DNA from 3 places in the Arsenophonus nasoniae genome. Region 2 is predicted to be linked to each of the others. Evidence: predicted binding sites of a transcription regulator. Region 2 holds the regulator's gene; each other region holds the start of a gene.

Region 1 (7,022 bases), 440 kb from region 2:
GACGGAAAGACCCCGTGAACCTTTACTATAGCTTGACACTGAACATTGAGCCTTGATGTGTAGGATAGGTGGGAGGCTAAGAAGTGTGGACGCCAGTTCGCATGGAGCCAACGTTGAAATACCACCCTTTAATGTTTGATGTTCTAACTTAGGTCCGTTATCCGGGCTGAGGACAGTGTCTGGTGGGTAGTTTGACTGGGGCGGTCTCCTCCCAAAGTGTAACGGAGGAGCACGAAGGTTGGCTAATCACGGTCGGACATCGTGAGGTTAGTGCAAAGGCATAAGCCAGCTTGACTGCGAGCGTGACGGCGCGAGCAGGTACGAAAGTAGGTCTTAGTGATCCGGTGGTTCTGAATGGAAGGGCCATCGCTCAACGGATAAAAGGTACTCCGGGGATAACAGGCTGATACCGCCCAAGAGTTCATATCGACGGCGGTGTTTGGCACCTCGATGTCGGCTCATCACATCCTGGGGCTGAAGTAGGTCCCAAGGGTATGGCTGTTCGCCATTTAAAGTGGTACGCGAGCTGGGTTTAGAACGTCGTGAGACAGTTCGGTCCCTATCTGTCGTGGGCGAAGGAAGATTGAGGGGGGCTGCTCCTAGTACGAGAGGACCGGAGTGGACGCACCACTGGTGTACAGGTTGTCATGCCAATGGCATCGCCTGGTAGCTAAGTGCGGAAGAGATAACCGCTGAAAGCATCTAAGCGGGAAACTTGCCTCAAGATGAGTCTTCCCTGACAGTAATGTCCTATAAGGGGTGTTCGAGACGAGGACGTAGATAGGCTGGGTGTGTAAGCGTAGCGATACGTTGAGCTAACCAGTACTAATGACCCGAGAGGCTTAACCTGACAACACCGAAGGTGTTTTGAGAAGAGAGAAGAATTTTAGCTTGTTCAAGAGTCTATCCTGACGAGATATTACGCGAAGGAGCGTGAACTGGCGCTGTTGATGGTGAGCGCCTACTGAGGTAGGTGAGTGAGCCGAAAGGCTAGCCGAGATGGCAGCGTACTGAAACGGGATAGGTAAAAAAGAATTTGTCTGGCGGCAATAGCGCGGTGGTCCCACCTGACCCCATGCCGAACTCAGAAGTGAAATGCCGTAGCGCCGATGGTAGTGTGGGGTCTCCCCATGTGAGAGTAGGGAGCTGCCAGACTTTAATTTAATGCTAATGGCTAAGGCCATTAGTGAAATAAATATATGATAGAACAGTTTAGGTTAGTCGTTATTTGTCTATAAATTTTATTATTAATTCAATGAATGCACTGCTTAAACTTTCGATAGAATCTAAATAGCAAAAAATTTGCTTAGTAGCTATAGCGCGGTAGTCCCACCTGATCCCATGCCGAACTCAGAAGTGAAATGCCGTAGCGCCGATGGTAGTGTGGGGTCTCCCCATGTGAGAGTAGGGAACTGCTAAGCTTAAAATACAAGGCCACCTAATTAGGGTGGCTTTTTTATATTAAAAAAATAAAGTTATGTTAATAAATAATATATTTTATAGTTGAACTATATCTATTTTATCGACCATCTTTGTTAACATTTTAGAATTTCTTATAGCTCATTAATTTAACTAGAAATATTGATTGAGCCCTTTTCTTCTAGTAATTCTACAACAACACTAGGATCGGCTAAAGTCGATGTATCACCTAGATTATTTATATCGCCAGTAGCAATTTTCCTTAGAATACGTCGCATAATCTTACCTGAGCGAGTTTTTGGTAATGCATCAGTCCAATGAAGAATATCTGGTGTGGCTATTGGCCCAATTTCTTTACGCACCCAATTGCGTACCTCATTATAAAGTTCTGTTGAAGGTTCTTCTCCTTGATTTAATGTAATATAGGCATAAATAGCTTGACCTTTTATATTATGCGGGACACCAACGACGGCAGCCTCAGCAATTTTAGGGAAGGCTACAAGTGCAGATTCGATTTCGGCTGTACCTAAACGATGACCAGAAATATTTAAAACGTCGTCAACACGACCGGTTATCCAATAATAACCGTCTTCATCGCGGCGAGCACCGTCTCCACTGAAATACATACCTTTAAATAGTGAAAAATAAGTTTGTTCAAAGCGTTCATGGTCACCATAAATTGTTCTAGCTTGTCCTGGCCATGAATCCATGATAACAAGATTGCCTTCAGCAATACCTTCAAGTAAATTACCTAAATTATCAATAAGCTCGGGCTTAATACCAAAAAACGGTAACGTGGCTGAGCCTGGTTTAAGTTCAGTTGCTCCCGGTAAGGGTAAAAGCATAAAACCGCCGGTTTCAGTTTGCCACCATGTATCAATAATAGGGCAATGGCTATTACCTATTTTTTTGTAGTACCATTCCCAAGCTTCCGGGTTAATAGGTTCACCAACAGAGCCTAAAATTCTTAAAGAATTACGTTGAGTTCCTTCAATAGCTTTATCACCTTCGGCCATCAAAGCACGAATTGCCGTTGGTGCGGTATATAGAATATTTACTTTATGCTTATCAATTATTTGGCTCATGCGATTTATACTTGGATAATTAGGCACACCTTCAAACATTAAGGTAGTGGCGCCATTAGATAGTGGACCATAAATTAAGTAACTATGGCCTGTTACCCAGCCTATGTCAGCAGTACACCAATAAATTTCTTTTGCTTGGTAGTCAAATGCGTATTTGAAAGTGATAGAAACATAAACTAAATAACCACCAGTGGTGTGTAAGACGCCTTTTGGTTTGCCTGTTGAACCCGACGTATAAAGAATGAATAAAGGATCTTCTGCATTCATTTCTTCTGCAGGACAATCAGCGTTAAGCCCTTTAATAATTTCATGCCACCAATGATCACGTTTTTCTTGCCAATCGATTTGATTACCGGTTCGTCTAAAAACAATAACATTATTAATCGTTTCGACAGCCTGGTTTTTTAACGCTTCATCAACATTTTTTTTCAATGGTATAGTACGATTTGCTCTTATCCCTTCATCTGCTGTAATGATAAGTTTAGCTTTACTGTCAATAATGCGTCCTGCAATGGCTTCTGGTGAAAAACCAGCAAAGATAACAGAGTGAATAGCACCGATGCGTGTGCATGCTAACATAGCGATAGCAGATTCAGGTACCATGGACATATAAATAGCAACAACATCACCTTTTTTGATGCCTAGTTTTTTCAATGCATTGGCGAATAGGCAAACATCATGATGAAGTTGACGATAAGTTATATGATAAGACTGTGATGGATCATCGCCTTCCCAAATGATTGCAGTTTGATCACCGCGTAATTGTAAATGGCGATCTAGGCAGTTAGTACTTAAATTTAAGGTACCGTCTTCAAACCATTGGATATTAATGTGCCCTGGATCAAATGAAGAATTTTTTACTTTGGTATAAGGTTTTATCCAGTCAACAATTTGACCTTTTTCTCGCCAAAATGCGTCAGGATCTTTAAGGGATAATTGATAATCTTTTAGATATTGCTTTTTATTAACTAAGGTATGTGCGGCAATTTCAGTAGGTATGGGGTACTTGAATGTTGATATCATATTTTTCTTCTCCTCAGTTGTGTTAATCATATGTCAAAGAGCAGTTAACTAAACCTATGAAAAAGAATTTGTTTTTTTTTTGTGTTTGTGATCACGTAAATGTTGGTGTTTTATTTTAGATTTATTATTTATCAATTAATTATCCTATTTAAATTGTTTTAATTGATGTTTTTTATTAAGAATTTATTTCAATCTAATGGGCTAATATTTGGATTATTTTTACAGGAAGTAAAAACCTTAAAAAAATATATTGTTTATAATTGTTTTCATTATGATGGCAATCCTTGTAAAATAAGTATTGATTGAAACATTTATTTTATATTTAAGTAACAGGAGTTAATGCAAATGAGCTATACATTACCTTCCCTGCCTTATGAATATGGGGCATTAGAGCCACATTTTGATGAAAGGACAATGAGAATCCATCATACTAAACATCATCAAACATATGTCAACAATACCAATGATGTGTTAAAAGATTTTCCTGAGCTTGCCAAACTTGATATAGATGATTTGATTCAAAACTTAGATAAAGTGCCAGTAGATAAACGTACTTTTTTACGCAATAATGCAGGCGGCCATGCCAATCATAGTATGTTTTGGATTGGATTAAAAATTGGTACTGAACTACAAGGTGAGCTGAAATCGGCAATTGAACGTGATTTTGATAGTGTAGAGAATTTTAAAGAAATTTTTGAAAAAGCGGCAGCAACTCGTTTTGGTTCTGGTTGGGCATGGTTAGTCTTGAAATCGGATGGAAAACTGGCGGTTGTTTCGACAGCTAATCAAGATAATCCGCTGATGGGTGAGTCTATTTCTGGTGTTTCTGGTTATCCTATTTTAGGGCTTGATGTTTGGGAACATGCTTATTATCTTAAATATGAAAATCGTCGCCCTGAATACATTAAAGCCTTTTGGTCAGTTGTTAACTGGGATGAAGCTGCGAAACGTTTCGCGGAAAAAATAAAATAACATTGACCTTATCTGTTTGTTTCTTATCAATGTTAGTGGTGCCAGATTAGATACTGGCCTACTAATGTCTTTGGATAGCTAATTGAAAATATAACAATAAAAATTACAAGGTACTGTTAATTATATATAATCAGTTGAAAAAATGATTGATGTTACTAAATATTGTTCCTTCTTTAATAAATATATTAATAAAATAAAGATTGATTTTTATTTTATTAATTTTTTATAAATAATTTATTCTTAGTGTCAATCTCCCTCGTGTTTTACGGGGAGAAGAGAATTATTTTTTTATAGGATTAATAAAACCAATAGCGTCATAAACTTTATTTAGCGTTATTTTAGCTCGAACCTCTGCTTTGCTAGCGCCTTCGGACATAATATCATTCAATAATTTTTCGTTATTACGAAATTCATCAAAACGACTTTGGATATTTATTAACATATCTGAAACGGCTTCAGCCACGGTGTTTTTAAGATCGCCATACATTTTTCCAGCAAATTGTTTTTCTATCTGTGAGGTAGATGTACCTGTTACGCCAGAAAGGATATCTATCAGATTAGAAATACCCGGTTTATTTTCTGAGTCATAATAAACTTGTGGTGGCTCATCAGAATCAGTAAGGGCACGTTTGATCTTTTTAGCTGCTGATTTAGGGTTTTCTAATAACGTTATGACATTATTGCGATTATCGTCTGATTTTGACATCTTTTTTTGTGGTTCTTGTAGAGACATAACCCGCGCTCCTTTTTCCGGAATAAAAGGATCGGGTATAGTAAATATTTCTCCGTAGAGCGAATTAAAACGTTGAGCGATATCTCGGCTTAATTCTAAATGTTGTTTTTGATCAATACCAACCGGGACTTGGTTTGTCTGGTAAAGTAAAATATCAGCAGCCATCAATACTGGATAATCAAATAATCCAGCATTAATATTTTCAGCATGACGAGTTGATTTGTCTTTAAATTGTGTCATGCGACTTAATTCACCAAAATAGGTATAACAGTTAAGAGCCCAGCTAAGTTGAGTATGTTGTGGAACATGGGATTGAACAAAAATAATGCTTTTTTTAAAATCGATACCGCAAGCAAGATATAAGGCTAGCGTATCAAGCGTACGCTTTCTTAACTCTTTGGGATCCTGACGGACTGTAATGGCATGCTGATCAACAATACAATAAATACAGTCATAATTATCTTGCATGTGAACCCATTGACGTAATGCGCCAATATAGTTGCCGATGGTTAATTCTCCAGACGGTTGAGCCCCACTGAATACAGTAGGTTTTTTGAGGGTATTAGTCGATTTTATCGGGGGGGTATTCATATTATGATTCCAGAATTGTCAAAGGTGTTAGTCCTAACGTAGGAAGTAGATCGGCAAAGTTATCTAATACATAATTTGGTTTACTTAATGCGATAGATTCACCATAGTTATATCCATAAGTTAAACCCACACAAGGACAGCCAGCCGCTTTAGCAGCTAAGATATCATTATGAGAATCGCCGACAAATAATAATTGATCTTTAAGTAGACCAAATTTTCCCATTGTAAGATATAGTGGAGCCGGATGGGGTTTTTTCTTTTTTACGTCATCTCCCCCTAATATTAAAGAAAAATAAGAATTAATTGCTAATTTTTTTAATAAAGGGTCAATAAATGGTGTTGGTTTATTGGTGACGATTGCCATTGGGAAAGGTTGTTTGGCCAATTCTGCTAATGTTTCTTTTACTCCAGGAAAAAGCTGACTACCTGTTATTACTGTTGTTGCATAAATTTTATCAAATAATTGACGAGTACTATTTTTAATTTTTGGTGTGATTTTAACATTTGCCCAAGTTAATGCGCGTTCTATCATCATATCAACACCATTACCAACCCAAGTGGAAACAAGTTCTTTACCCGCAGCTGGTAATTGCTGATTAATTAAAGCATGATCTAAGGCATTAGCTAATCCGCCAACACTGTCGACTAATGTACCATCCAAATCAAATGCGATAGCTTGAATATCGGTTAATTTTTTAAATGTCATTAAATTGCCTCAGCTAACTTTTTACGCATAGCATCAATGACAGTTTTGTAATCTGGTTGATTAAAAATGGCAGAACCTGCGACAAAAGTGTCAGCTCCTGCATTTGCAACATTAATAATATTATTAACATTAACCCCGCCATCAACTTCTAGGCGGATATTATAACCATTACTATCGATCATTTTACGAACTTGACGCAATTTATTTAGGGTTTGTGGAATAAAAGATTGTCCACCAAAACCAGGATTTACCGACATAATTAGGATCATATCTAATTTATCTATCACGTAATCTAAATAGTTTAATGGTGTAGCAGGATTAAAAGCTAAACCTGCTTTACATCCATTATCTTTAATTAATTGTAATGTGCGATCAATGTGTTCACTTGCTTCAGCGTGAAAGGTAATATAGGTTGCACCAGCTTTAGCAAAGTCAGGAATTAGTCGATCTACAGGTTTTACCATCAAATGCACATCAATGGGAGCCTTAATAC
Region 2 (7,022 bases):
ACTGTCCCTGTTAAAATGTGAGCAACAACAACGAGATGAACGAACTCGTAATCTTTTGAGTCGGATGGCAGGATTCCCAGCACATAAAGAACTTAATACGTTCGATTTTAAGTTTGCAACGGGGATCCCCAAACAACACATACAGGAATTAAGCGCATTAACGTTTATTGAACGTAATGAAAATGTCGTGTTGCTTGGCCCAAGCGGTGTAGGCAAAACGCATTTAGCTATTGGGTTAGGATTAAAAGCAGTACAGGCCAAGAAGAAAACCCGCTTTACCACGGCAGCTGAACTGATGTTGCAACTCTCAACTGCCAAACGACAAAATAAGCTCAAACAATATCTATCACGTTCGGTGATGGCCCCGAAGTTGTTGATTATCGATGAAATTGGATACCTGCCGTTTGGGCGAGAAGAAGCAAACCTGTTTTTCAATGTGATTGCCAAGCGTTATGAGCATGGCAGTGTCATATTGACGAGTAACCTATCATTTGGGCAATGGCCAAGTGCTTTTGCTGATGACGCAACATTAACTGCCGCTATGCTTGATCGTTTACTTCATCATTCGCATGTACTGCAATTAAGCGGTGAAAGCTACCGATTGAAAGATAAGCGGCGCTCAGGAGCAATAACTGAGTAAAACAGTGGATCAATTTTGATTGATCGGATTTAGATAAAAAGTGGATCAGTTTTCGGTGATCGTTGACATTATATTTTTCACAATAAAATTAGGCAGGAAATTCGCTTGGTTTTTGGTGGTACCACCAGTGGTGAAGCGGTAAGTGGTGGAGCGCCGCGTTATATGAAGAATCCGAGAACTTTTATTAATCAATGTAATGCAAATATTGATAATGTATTTGGTGACATTCCTGCTTGCTATAAACAGGCTAGCCAGCTGCTGCATCATTTACAATTACTTATGCAACATGAGAAATGGGAGAAATATAGTCTTTCAACCAGTGGTCATTCATTAGGCGGAGGCTTAGCGGCTTATTCTGCGCTGAAAGTATCTACCACAGAAAAAACTATTCGAGCAGAATGTTTTTGCAGCGCTCAACTTGGCTTAGGTTTACAGAAAGATTTGTTAGCACAATATAGCAATCTAGCCAACTTAAAAAAAGTTAAGGCTCATATTAATCACTACTATGTTGATGGTGATATTATTCCAAAGCTGGATAAATTTTTTGCCGTTGATCATATTGGTAGTGTTAATATTATTCCGCAGATAGCGGAGAAAAAAGATAGCGCCTTGGCTGCTCATAGCAGATATGTAGCGCATATTCGTACTTTGTATCAGCAAGCAGTTTGACAACCTAGTCGCTACCACTTTTTGATCCTATTTTGATCAGTGTTAAAATATTTCCTTGAGGTAATGAATACAATTTCAAGCTGTGCGCCCAGGTGCGTAAAAGAGAAATAGACGTTATTAGCGCTTCCATTGATAATTCAAATGGAAGCGCCGTTGCCGACAACCCATGCCCTAATTGACATAGGCTTTCCAGAGAAAACTCTGATACTTTATTATCTGCCAAAGAAACCAGGGTTTTCGCTAGAAAATGTAAATTATGACACAATCCAGCCCAGCACTCTTCACTACTATTTGCCAACTGTAGCATTTCATCGGTACTCAAATGTGAGATATCTAGCTTGCGAAGCACATCAGCTAACTCGGAAAAAAGAATGTTGCTATCAGACAGCATTGTGCACCCCCAATGATTGATGTAATGGTCAACAAATTCTGTAGAAGATCTAAGCGGCATTTTTTAGTTCATGATATTTTTGATGTGGCGTTAAATAACCAATCGTTGAATGGCGTCGATAATAATTGTAAAACTGAATATAATTTTCAACTTCACAGACAACAGATTGATGATTCATAAACGATAAACGGTTAAGTCTTTCTGTCTTTAAACTCCTAAAAAATCTTTCCATCACGGCATTATCGAGGCAATTACCTCGCCGACTCATGCTTTGAGTTATTTTCCGTTCAAAGAGGTGCGCCCTAAGCTCCTCCGATGAATATTGGCAACCTTGATCTGAATGGAACATCAAACTTGTCGTATCCGGTAATTGCCGTTCAATTGCGTTATCTAAGGCTTCTTTCACTAATTTCGAATCCGGTTTTGTTGATAAGGCATAACCAATAATTTCTTTGGTGGCTAAATCCAACACACAGGCTAAATAGCTCCACCCATAGTGATGTCTAATATACGTGATATCCCCGACATAATAGTGATTATGCTGTTCAGGGGAAAATTGTCGTTTAAGCAAATTAGGGGCATATCGATGTTCGTTACCCGATGAGTGATAGTAGTGCTTTTTCGTTGGTCTAATTGCAACTAATTGATTTAATTTCATGATGTTCGATATTTTATAAGTGCCAATTTGGTGCCCTAAACCCTTTAACTCGGCTTGAATACGTCTTTTGCCATAAATTTGACCCGATGTATAAAAAATACGTTTGATTTCGCCACACAGTCTTTCATTTTCAACTGTCGGTATTTTCGTTTCATAATAAAAACTACTGCTGCTTACTTCAAAAAGATGGCATAACTCAGTGACCGTAAAATTGGGGTACATGATTTTCAGTTGCTTCACGATTTTGAGTTTTGATTGTCGAGGATGAAGTAAGCCGCGGCTTTTTTTAATATGTCATTATCCCTCTGAGCACGCTTAAGTTGAACTTCTAATTCTTGTATGCGCTGTTGCTCGGGTGTTAACGCTTTTGATTTTACAGGCGTATTCCCATTTAACTCGGCAAGATATTGTTGCTTCCATCGTGATACGGCAGATTTACCCGCACCGGATATTTTTTCAACTTGGATATTGCTATATCCACCTTCAACCATGAGTTTTGCATATTCCAGTTTTTGCTTTCCGCTAAAGGTTACTTTTACTTTTCGGGTCATATTTATACCTATAAGATTTTGCTTAATTATAAGCTATAAATCTCTACAGTTTTATTAGACCACTACAAGCCATAGCATTACTCCTGTTAATGTTGTGGTGAGAGGCTCGTAGGTGTTGGTAGCACCTGCGGGCTTCGTTGTTTTATGGTTACTGTATCATTACAATAATAGTTACCATCTAAACATCACAATATCTGGTAATTACCAATTTCAATGCCAAAAGAAAAGCGTTCGCCACAATATCAAATGCGTCTTACGGAGAAATTTCGTGAGCAGCACGAAGAACAGGCCAAAAAAGATGGTGATACTTCTTTAGCGATGTGGATCATGCGTATCTTAAGGAAGGAGTTACGTAAGCGGGGAATTGAACCGCAAGGGTAAGTTGCATGTCAAGCAAGATGTTAGCGCCATCGCCTACAATAGGCCAAGCATAAATTATTTGTTGTGTCATACATAAGGATGTTATAGATGAGTGATTATTTGTAACTGAATAAGTGGCAACCGTGTAAGGCATAATACTTTTCAACTGATATCTCATTGTTTGGAAGGTAAAATGAAAAAATTGTTAAAATCTTGGCTAATTTTTAGGTGGAACAATAAAGCAAAATATTGTGGTAAAATAAAAGGAGAAATTCGCTTCTATTCTCCTTTTATTTTCAACTGATTAATAACAAAAACAGTGATAGGCAGGGTTATTTTTCTTCTTTACTATTCCGGGCTGGATGCCCCAAGTCGTTTTCATCACAATGGTCTTTTTTGGAGCAATGTCCATAGAGATAGAGACTGTGATTAGAGAGTTTAATACCATGACGCTCAGCGATGTTTTTTTGTCTTGTTTCAATCGATTCATCACTAAATTCAATAACTTTACCACAATCTAAGCAAATTAAGTGATCGTGGTGATGTTGTTGTGTCAGCTCAAAAACTGATTTACCGCCTTCAAAGTTATGACGAGTAACAATACCAGCTTCATCAAATTGGTTAAGTACACGATAAACCGTTGCGAGGCCAATCTCTTCCTCCATATCAATGAGTTTTTTATAGAGATCTTCCGCACTGACGTGATGGCACTCTGGCTCTTGTAATACCTCTAAAATTTTCAAACGTGGAAGTGTTACTTTAAGCCCTGCATTCTTCAATGCTTTATTGTTGTCGGTCATACGGATCCTACCTTGTTGCATTAGTAGTGAATTCAATAATATCAAAACATTGTTAACAGTAGCATACTGTTTCTTTCATACTAATTTTACAATTATATATGTCTTAATATCATTACACAATTTGCAGGAATTATCATGTACAAAAAAAATTGACATCTATCTATGGATGATGGCTGGCAATTCTAGCTCGTCGGATATTTGTTTTACCCAATTTTGCACTCGCTCATCGGTTAGTTCTGGTTGCCTGTCTTCATCAATCGCAAGACCAATAAAGTGAGTGTCATCAGCGAGTCCTTTTGATGCTTCGAAGTGGTAACCTTCGGTTGGCCAGTGACCAATAATGCTAGCACCGTTAGATTCAATAATCTCTTTCACTGTACCCATGGCATCACAAAAATATTCCGCATAATCCTCTTGATCGCCACAACCAAAAATAGCCACCAGCTTACCTTCAAAATCAATTTCTTCCAATGTCGGAAAGAAATCGTCCCAATCACACTGTGCTTCACCATAATACCAGGTAGGAATACCGAATAGTAAAATATCAAATGCTTCAATATCCTCTTTACTGCTTTTAGCAATATCATGAATTTCAGCAATATCAGCGCCGCCAAGTTTTTCTTGGATCATTTTGGCAATATTTTCTGTATTGCCAGTATCACTGCCGAAGAAGATACCTATGATTGCCATAAAGTAAATAAACCTCTTGATTTTAATTTGCGTTGTTTAGTTATCTTATTGTTACTAACAGTAGTAATAGGAAAGATAATAACAGTTGATTAATAAATAATTAAATGACCATTATTTTGACGAAAATAACTGCATAATTCTGTCAATTTTGTGTGTTTTAGACAAAATAAACTAGTAAAACTGCAACTCATCAGTTTTTCTTTGCTAATTGTGTCAGTAATATTTGTTCTATTAGTTCACTACGGCTTATTTTTTGTTCTTGGGCTAGCATATTTAATGCCGCAACAGCCCGCTCATTGATTTTTAATTCGATACGACGTAATCCTTTGCTTTTATCACGTTTTAATTGATTACGTTTATTAATTTTTAATTGTTCATGTCGAGATAAGGGATTGGTTTTCGGACGCCCAGGTCTAAGTTCATCGGCGAATAGATCCCGGGTTGTGCGATCAGTCTGCTCTTTTGCCATAAATTTAAATGTTGATGGAAATTTGCTAGTTACTTAAAACAATCATACCCTAGCAAGATAACTATCGCTACTATCAGATAAAATATATCCTATTGATAAAGCAGTCTATTAGTGAGCAACTGAAATGAGACATAGCCAGTAAAACAGATAAATGTGAGCTTACTGGCGACTTGTGTCATGTTTAAGCGTTAATTTTTGCCTTTGATCCTATTTGCTGATACCAGAGTTGAGCATAAAACCCATTTAACTTGAGTAGATTATCATGGCTATCGAATTCAATTACTTGTCCTTCATTTATCACACAGATTTTATCAGCATGACGGATAGTATTAAGCCGGTGAGCAATACTAATTACTGTTCGACCCGCAGATAGATATTGCATATTTTTCATGATAGCGGCTTCTGAGTCGTAATCTAGCGCGGAAGTGGCCTCATCAAGAATTAAAATGCGTGGTTGTGTTAACAGGGCACGGGCAAGCGCTATGCGTTGCCGCTGACCACCTGATAAATTCATCCCCCTCTCTGCTAACTGGGTATTGAAACCCTGCGGAAGTTGTTGAATAAAATCCAATGCGCCTGCCATTTGTGCGGCCTGGGTCATGGCTTCGTCAGAAGCTGCCGGCTGACTTAAGCGGATATTGTCTGCTATTGAACCTGCAAACAGAATACTTTCTTGCAATACTACACTCATATTAAGGCGTAAAGCCATGGGATCAGCGACAGCCAGATCCATACCATCAATCGTAATTTGACCCTGCTGAGGAATATAAAGTCGTTGTAATAGTTTCGTTAAGGTACTCTTTCCGGATCCTGAAGGGCCTGTGATACCAATAAATTGTCCGGCTTTAATTGACAAGGATAGGTTCTGCAATACTTCTGGCATATCGCTAGCATAACGAAATCTGATGTGATTAAATTTAATATTACCCTCAAGAGATGCGGTATTAGTTAATCCTGTTTGGCCAAATTCGGTAGGTTCATCAAGAATATCACCAACACGTTTTAGTGCGATAAGGGTATGTTGAAAATCTTGCCATACTTGCGCCAGTCGGAGAATCGGTTGGGTTACATGGGCACTAAGCATATTAAAAGCAATTAATTCTCCAGGGCTAAGCTGGCCTTGCATCACGGCTTTAACACCAAACCATAATAAAATAGCGGTAGTTATTTTATTGACCAGTGTAATGATTTGACTGGCTATCACACTGCTTTTTTGCACCTGAAAGCTTTTTTGTAATTGGTGACTAAGGATTTTTTGCCAGCGTTGTAAAAACCTATTCTCTGTAGCAGTTGTTTTAATGGTTTCAATACCAGTAATTGATTCAGTAAGAAAAGTGGTGTTTTCGGCTTGAGCTTCATACTCTTTTTCTACCCGTTTACGGATAATGGGACCAATTAATAACCAAAAAATAAAATAGATAACCAATGAACCAACAACGATACTAGCGAGCAGTGCACTGTAATTGAACAACACAGTAATAAATAAGGTGACAAAAAAGAGATCGATAAACAACATTAAAGTTGAACCAGTGAGGAATTGCCGAATTTGCGCCATTTCACGAACCCGGGCAATAATTTGTCCTGTTTGTCGCTGTTTAAAATAATCGAGTGGTAGCCCTAATAAATGACGATATAAGCGGCCAGATAATTCAGCATTAATTTGGCCAGAGGTATGGTTAAAAATTTTATTACGAATAAAACTATAAATAGGTTCGGCTATTGCTAATGAGACCACAGCAAATGCTAAAACATGTAAGCTATTTAGGCTACGACCGACCAAGACTTTATCAATGA
Region 3 (7,022 bases), 1.2 Mb from region 2:
ATACCGGGGCAGTGACTTGCTTAACGCCAGATTTGATGTCAGAAACAAATTTTACCAAACGATGCATATCATAGGATTGCGGAAACCCCTTTTTTTTCATTATTCCACGTTCGTTTAAAATCCGATTAGGGTATAAAAAACCATCTGTTGTTATAAGATCAACTTTACGATGTTCAGGCCAACGACTTAATAAAGTTTGTAATAGGCGGGCTGTGGTACTTTTACCAACCGCAACACTGCCTGCAATACCGATGACATAAGGTACTTTAGTACCATTAGTACCTAAAAACTGTTCTAAAACGGTTTGCCTACCTAAATTTGAACTGATATAGAAATTAAGCAGTCTTGAAATAGGAAGATAAATTTTATTTACTTCATCCATTGAAATTTCATCATTAATACCCTTCAGTTCCAGTAGTTCTTTATCCGTTAGTAGCTCTAGTGGAACAGAATCACGTAAAGTCGCCCAATGTTCACGGTCAAATTCTAAATAAGGTGTTATTGAAAAGTTTTGTTGTTGTTTCATAAGTCAACATTTACCTGTGTACAGGTTGTCATAATCATTCATAACCAATAAAAAATAGATTGCATAATAACGATTGAATATCTTTAGGCGTAGCGTTTTTTCTATTTTTTTGTATCAAATAAATAATTGATCACAATTTATCCATTTTTATTTTTAGTAATAAAATAATATTGTATGATTTACGATATGTTTTATTAGTGAGAAAAATTTGATGTTGTTTTTCACTAGAGTAAATAGTAAATAAAAAATTTAGCACTGTTGAGTATTTAAACATTTACTATAGAAAAAAACAGCAAAAATGGCTAAAGTGGATACTTTATAAGCAAAAAAACAATTTTTTTAATTTTTTTGTTGCAACATGCGCGTTCTCTACCTAGAATGCGCAGCACCTGATGCCGGCATAGCTCAGTTGGTAGAGCAACTGACTTGTAATCAGTAGGTTCCGAGTTCGACTCTTGGTGCCGGCACCATTAAAAATTTGGATATAAGTAAAAGGTGGGATTCCCGAGCGGCCAAAGGGAGCAGACTGTAAATCTGCCGTCACAGACTTCGAAGGTTCGAATCCTTCTCCCACCACCATAAAGTTTCATCTTAAGTGTTCAGCTTAAAATGCTACCTCATGCAAAATACTTAAGATAAAATTTGCAGCTGATTAAAGTCAGGTAGCCGAGTTCATCGCGGGCATCGTATAATGGCTATTACCTCAGCCTTCCAAGCTGATGATGCGGGTTCGATTCCCGCTGCCCGCTCCAAGATGTGCTGATATAGCTCAGTTGGTAGAGCACACCCTTGGTAAGGGTGAGGTCGGCAGTTCGAATCTGCCTATCAGCACCACTCCTAGAAAGTGTTCTTAATTGTTCCCTGATTTTTTTCCTGCGATAAAACAAGCAACGAATATATGATTTTCACTGCTTGGTTAATGTGGTGTAACCACCGATTCCGTGTCTTAGAGGGACAATCTAATGTCTAAAGAAAAATTTGAACGTAAAAAACCGCACGTTAACGTTGGTACAATCGGCCACGTTGACCATGGTAAAACAACTTTAACCGCTGCAATCACCACCGTATTAGCGAAAACTTATGGCGGTAATGCGCGTGCATTTGATCAAATTGATAATGCACCAGAAGAAAAAGCGCGCGGGATCACTATTTCTACTTCTCACGTAGAATATGATACACCTACCCGCCATTATGCTCATGTAGATTGCCCAGGCCACGCGGATTATGTGAAAAACATGATCACCGGTGCGGCACAAATGGACGGCGCAATTTTAGTGGTAGCGGCAACCGATGGTCCAATGCCACAAACGCGTGAGCATATTTTATTAGGTCGCCAAGTAGGTGTTCCTTATATCATCGTTTTCCTGAATAAATGTGATATGGTTGATGATGAAGAGTTGCTAGAACTGGTTGAAATGGAAGTGCGTGAGCTGCTTTCTCAGTATGATTTCCCAGGCGACGACACGCCAGTAATCAGAGGTTCAGCGTTGAAAGCGCTGGAAGGTGTTGCTGAGTGGGAAGCGAAAATTATTGAGTTAGCGGAAGCGTTAGATAGCTATATCCCAGAGCCAGAGCGTGCAATAGATAAACCTTTCTTGTTGCCAATCGAAGATGTGTTTTCGATCTCAGGTCGTGGAACGGTAGTAACAGGTCGTGTAGAGCGTGGTATTGTTAAAGTTGGTGAAGAAGTAGAAATCGTTGGCATTAAAGAGACGACGAAGACGACATGTACCGGCGTAGAAATGTTCCGTAAACTGTTAGACGAAGGTCGTGCAGGTGAAAACGTAGGTGTTTTATTACGTGGTACCAAGCGTGAAGACGTCGAGCGTGGTCAAGTATTGGCCAAACCAGGCTCAATCAAACCGCATACTCAATTTGAATCAGAAGTTTATATTTTGAGCAAAGATGAGGGTGGGCGCCACACACCATTCTTTAAAGGTTACCGTCCCCAGTTTTATTTTAGAACGACAGATGTAACGGGCACAATCGAATTGCCAGAAGGCGTCGAGATGGTAATGCCAGGCGATAATATCAACATGAAAGTGACGTTGATAGCGCCAATCGCAATGGATGAAGGGCTGCGTTTTGCGATCCGCGAAGGTGGTCGTACAGTCGGTGCGGGTGTTGTTGCTAAAATTATTGCTTGATTAGATATTAAATTTGAAAAAAGAGGCGAAAGCCTCTTTTTTTATGATAGCCATAAAATTATTACCATTACTCTAATTTTCTGTATATATAATTCAAAACAATATTGAAATGAAAATCATTATCATTTAATATTGCTACGAGAATTTATTTTATCGGTATGAAAAATGTATGTCTGTCTATGTAATCGAATTAGTGATAAAACAATAAAAACTTTAGTTCGGGATAATCGCATCACTTCCATTAGTGGCTTAAAGAAGTGTGTTTCTATTGGTAGCCACTGTGGAAAATGCCTGCCTCAAGCAACCCAGCTAATTAAAAATGAACTAATAAATTTAACTGCTGTTACTGAAATTGACATAGTGCAATGAATTAATAGAATAAATTTAATTGCTATAAAAAACCTTTCTAGCTTTAATCAATAAATTACTCGTCATTTTTCCAATAAAAATATTTTTCTATTCTATGCGTCTAACAATTTATATCTACACTTTAGATACTGGAAGTGGAGGAAAAAAATGAAAGGCGATAAAGAAATGATCACCCATTTAAATAAATTATTGGGTAATTGTCAACGATCACCGAAAACTGATCCACTTTTTATCTAAATCCGATCAATCAAAATTGATCCACTGTTTTACTCAGTTATTGCTCCTGAGCGCCGCTTATCTTTCAATCGGTAGCTTTCACCGCTTAATTGCAGTACATGCGAATGATGAAGTAAACGATCAAGCATAGCGGCAGTTAATGTTGCGTCATCAGCAAAAGCACTTGGCCATTGCCCAAATGATAGGTTACTCGTCAATATGACACTGCCATGCTCATAACGCTTGGCAATCACATTGAAAAACAGGTTTGCTTCTTCTCGCCCAAACGGCAGGTATCCAATCTCATCGATAATCAACAACTTCGGGGCCATCACCGAACGTGATAGATATTGTTTGAGCTTATTTTGTCGTTTGGCAGTTGAGAGTTGCAACATCAGTTCAGCTGCCGTGGTAAAGCGGGTTTTCTTCTTGGCCTGTACTGCTTTTAATCCTAACCCAATAGCTAAATGCGTTTTGCCTACACCGCTTGGGCCAAGCAACACGACATTTTCATTACGTTCAATAAACGTTAATGCGCTTAATTCCTGTATGTGTTGTTTGGGGATCCCCGTTGCAAACTTAAAATCGAACGTATTAAGTTCTTTATGTGCTGGGAATCCTGCCATCCGACTCAAAAGATTACGAGTTCGTTCATCTCGTTGTTGTTGCTCACATTTTAACAGGGACAGTAAAAACTCTCCGTAGCTTTTGTCTTGGGCAATGCATTTTTCGGCAAGTGATGACCAATGAGTCGGAATAGAATTTAATTTCAATGACTCACACAGGTGTTCAATTTGTTCATGCAATAACATGTTCACCTCCCAGTAATGCTTCGTATACGCTGATTGAGTGTTGCAAACTGACAGATTCAAGGGGCGGTACGATAGGGATATTAAGCGTATTAGTCTGTGGGATAGATTGGCAAACCCTTGCTGGTAAGGGTAGAAGAGACTTAACTTCCTTAGCTAATCTATCTGCTGGCTTCTCTAACGTTGTTCCATGAATTCGCTGATGGGCAACGCGTTGTAACCATGGACCCACTTTTGCATTAGCTATTTCAATATCCAGTTCAAGATTATGAGCACGAAGGTCGGTGTTTAATGGCACGATAAAGCTGTTTTTTAAATAGTGGTTAAAGCGCTCTACTTTCCCTTTCGTTTTTGCCCTGTAGGGCTTGCAAGCCTTCAATTTAAACCCGTAATCTTTCGACATTTGAAGCATTTCGACATGTAATTTATGATCACCTTCTGCATAAGCATCCCGTTCGATGATGAGGGATTTTGCGTTATCACACAATACTTCCTGTGGTACACCACCAAAGTAGTCGAAAGCTTCTCTTAAACCTTGCTGCCACGATTCTGCTCGTTCATTATCAAAGAACTTTACATAACTCGCACGCGAATAGCCTAGCGTTGCAACAAACGCTTTCAGCGATTTTTTACCTCGCCGGATGCTGGTGAAGTCGATTTGCATTTGTTGACCTGGCTGTGTTTCAAAACGGACGACTACTTCGGGAACAATGCTTGGTTTAAATTGACAAACAAATCGGCGTAATTGAGCAATACCACCTTGATAGCCGTTTTCAACTACCTCATCAAATAAGACTGTTGCAGGGATCCAATCAGGTTTAGCCAGTTCAATTCGCTGAAGCAAATAAGGTTTAAAGGGGGATAATTTAGTCGGTTGTTGACTTCTTTTAGCATAAGTTGGCATTGTCTGTTGTTGTAAATGATGTTTTACGGTGTTACGGGATATACCCAACTCACTGGCAATTTTTCGAAGGCTTTGTCCTTGTGCAAAGCGAACATGAATATCCACAAATATCTCCTTGGTTAACATAAATTATCCGTACAAAAATGTGCGAATAATACCAAGTGGATCAGTTTTAGATGATCGTTAGTGGATCAGTTTTGCATGATCGGTGACAGTAATGAGCTTGTTGCAATTAATCAATATTTTTTACATGCCCGTATGTTTAAAAATTGGGGTTTATTACGTCTTAACGATATTGAATATGAAGAATCTATCGATGAGATGAAACATGCTGATAAATATATAGAAAGGATTCTCTTTCTTGAAGGGATACCTAATTTGCGGGGTTTAGGTAAATTAAATATTGGTGAGAATGTGGAAGAAATGCTTAAATCTGATTTACTGCTTGAACTGGACGGTGCGAAAGATTTGCGTTCAGCAATCACTTATGCAGATTCAGTTGGTGATTATGTTAGTCGTGATTTAATGATTGAAATACTAACCGATGAAGAAAAACATATTGATTGGCTGGAAACGCAATTGGCCTTGATAGCAAGCATAGGCCTAAAAAATTACCTACAATCTCAGCTCCGAGAAGAGAAATGATTTAACTTGATTTATTAAGATTTTTATAAATATTGTTGCATAAGATTTTATACACAAATTTTATGCAATTTTTTTATCTATGGCTTGCTCTTATTTTGAAATTACGTATAATGCACGGGCTCTTTAATTTAGGAGCCTGGCCGTAAAAGGCTGGCATGCAGTGAAACTGCGTTAAAACAATACCTCCGATTTGGAGGTTATTATGAGAACGATTACACTCCCCCATCAATCGAAATGGGTGCGAGGAGTAATTTTTTACGTTTATAAAATAGTTGGAGCTCTGGTCTCATGCAGAACCAAAGAATCCGTATCCGCCTGAAAGCCTTTGATCATCGTTTAATTGATCAATCAACTGCGGAAATCGTTGAAACTGCTAAGCGCACTGGCGCTCAAGTACGTGGTCCGATCCCGTTACCTACACGTAAAGAACGTTTTACCGTTCTGATTTCGCCGCATGTTAATAAAGATGCACGTGATCAGTACGAAATTCGTACTCATAAGCGTCTGGTTGACATCGTTGAGCCAACTGAGAAAACCGTTGATGCTCTGATGCGTCTGGATCTGGCTGCCGGTGTAGATGTGCAGATCAGCCTGGGTTAATCAGGTCGTTGCGCGATTGAGAGGTTGAAACAATGATTGGTTTAGTCGGGAAGAAAGTAGGAATGACGCGTATCTTCACTGAAGATGGTGTTTCTATTCCTGTAACTGTTATCGAAATTGAAAATAACCGAGTGACTCAGGTTAAGAGCCTGGAAACAGATGGTTATAATGCAATACAGGTTACTACCGGTAGCAAAAAAGCAAACCGTGTAAAAAAACCTGAAGCTGGGCATTTTGCTAAAGCTGGTGTTGAAGCTGGTCGTATCCTACGTGAATTCCGTTTGAGTGAAAATGAAGAATTTACCGTAGGTCAAAGCATTAGTGTTGAAATTTTTGCTGACGTCAAGAAAGTCGACGTTACTGGTACCTCCAAAGGTAAGGGTTTTGCTGGTACGGTTAAACGCTGGAATTTCCGCACTCAGGACGCTACTCATGGTAACTCCTTGTCACACCGTGTTCCGGGTTCTATTGGTCAAAACCAAACTCCGGGTAAGGTATTTAAAGGCAAGAAAATGGCAGGCCAATTGGGTAATGAACGTGTAACTGTTCAAAGTCTGGATGTAGTACGCGTTGACGCTGAGCGTAATCTGCTGTTGGTCAAGGGTGCTGTTCCAGGTGCGACTGGTAGCAACCTGATTGTAAAACCAGCTGTTAAGGCGTAACGTCGAGGAGATAGGAATGGAATTGGTAATGAAAGACGCGCAAAGCGCGCTGACTGTTTCCGAAACTACCTTCGGGCGTGATTTCAATGAAGCGCTTGTGCATCAAGTAGTTGTTGCGTATGCAGCTGGTGCTCGTCAAGGTAC

The links. Region 2 encodes Fur, which represses iron uptake genes when iron is present. Its sites were predicted from a motif close to ATAATAATGAGAACNACTATCAA; they were not measured.
Region 1: sodA (superoxide dismutase [Mn]) is a predicted target of Fur. The motif match lies at 3,781-3,803, and genes of this name have one in related genera.
Region 3: bfd (bacterioferritin-associated ferredoxin) is a predicted target of Fur. The motif match lies at 2,777-2,799, and genes of this name have one in related genera.

Annotation. Positions count from the first base shown of each region.
Region 1 is NZ_CP038613.1:661,549-668,570, forward strand. Features, by position in the region: rRNA gene ArsFIN_RS03085 (23S ribosomal RNA) at 1-850, shown strand, start outside; rRNA gene rrf (5S ribosomal RNA) at 1,040-1,155, shown strand; rRNA gene rrf (5S ribosomal RNA) at 1,306-1,421, shown strand; gene acs (acetate--CoA ligase) at 1,569-3,527, opposite strand; gene sodA (superoxide dismutase [Mn]) at 3,873-4,499, shown strand; gene trpS (tryptophan--tRNA ligase) at 4,780-5,823, opposite strand; gene ArsFIN_RS03115 (phosphoglycolate phosphatase) at 5,825-6,529, opposite strand; gene rpe (ribulose-phosphate 3-epimerase) at 6,529-7,022, opposite strand, start outside.
Region 2 is NZ_CP038613.1:1,101,846-1,108,867, forward strand. Features, by position in the region: gene istB (IS21-like element helper ATPase IstB) at 1-640, shown strand, start outside; gene ArsFIN_RS05290 (lipase family protein) at 746-1,309, shown strand; gene ArsFIN_RS05295 (hypothetical protein) at 1,314-1,700, opposite strand; one part of gene ArsFIN_RS05300 (IS3 family transposase) at 1,750-2,630, opposite strand; one part of gene ArsFIN_RS05300 (IS3 family transposase) at 2,630-2,909, opposite strand; gene ArsFIN_RS28125 (hypothetical protein) at 3,156-3,290, shown strand; gene fur (ferric iron uptake transcriptional regulator) at 3,602-4,069, opposite strand; gene fldA (flavodoxin FldA) at 4,226-4,759, opposite strand; gene ybfE (LexA regulated protein) at 4,950-5,228, opposite strand; gene ArsFIN_RS05320 (type I secretion system permease/ATPase) at 5,410-7,022, opposite strand, start outside.
Region 3 is NZ_CP038613.1:3,788,178-3,795,199, reverse strand. Features, by position in the region: gene coaA (type I pantothenate kinase) at 1-526, opposite strand, end outside; tRNA gene ArsFIN_RS19180 (tRNA-Thr) at 921-996, shown strand; tRNA gene ArsFIN_RS19175 (tRNA-Tyr) at 1,021-1,105, shown strand; tRNA gene ArsFIN_RS19170 (tRNA-Gly) at 1,204-1,278, shown strand; tRNA gene ArsFIN_RS19165 (tRNA-Thr) at 1,285-1,360, shown strand; gene tuf (elongation factor Tu) at 1,489-2,673, shown strand; gene bfd (bacterioferritin-associated ferredoxin) at 2,839-3,042, shown strand; gene istB (IS21-like element helper ATPase IstB) at 3,309-4,070, opposite strand; gene istA (IS21 family transposase) at 4,057-5,097, opposite strand; gene bfr (bacterioferritin) at 5,173-5,616, shown strand; gene rpsJ (30S ribosomal protein S10) at 5,905-6,216, shown strand; gene rplC (50S ribosomal protein L3) at 6,249-6,878, shown strand; gene rplD (50S ribosomal protein L4) at 6,895-7,022, shown strand, end outside.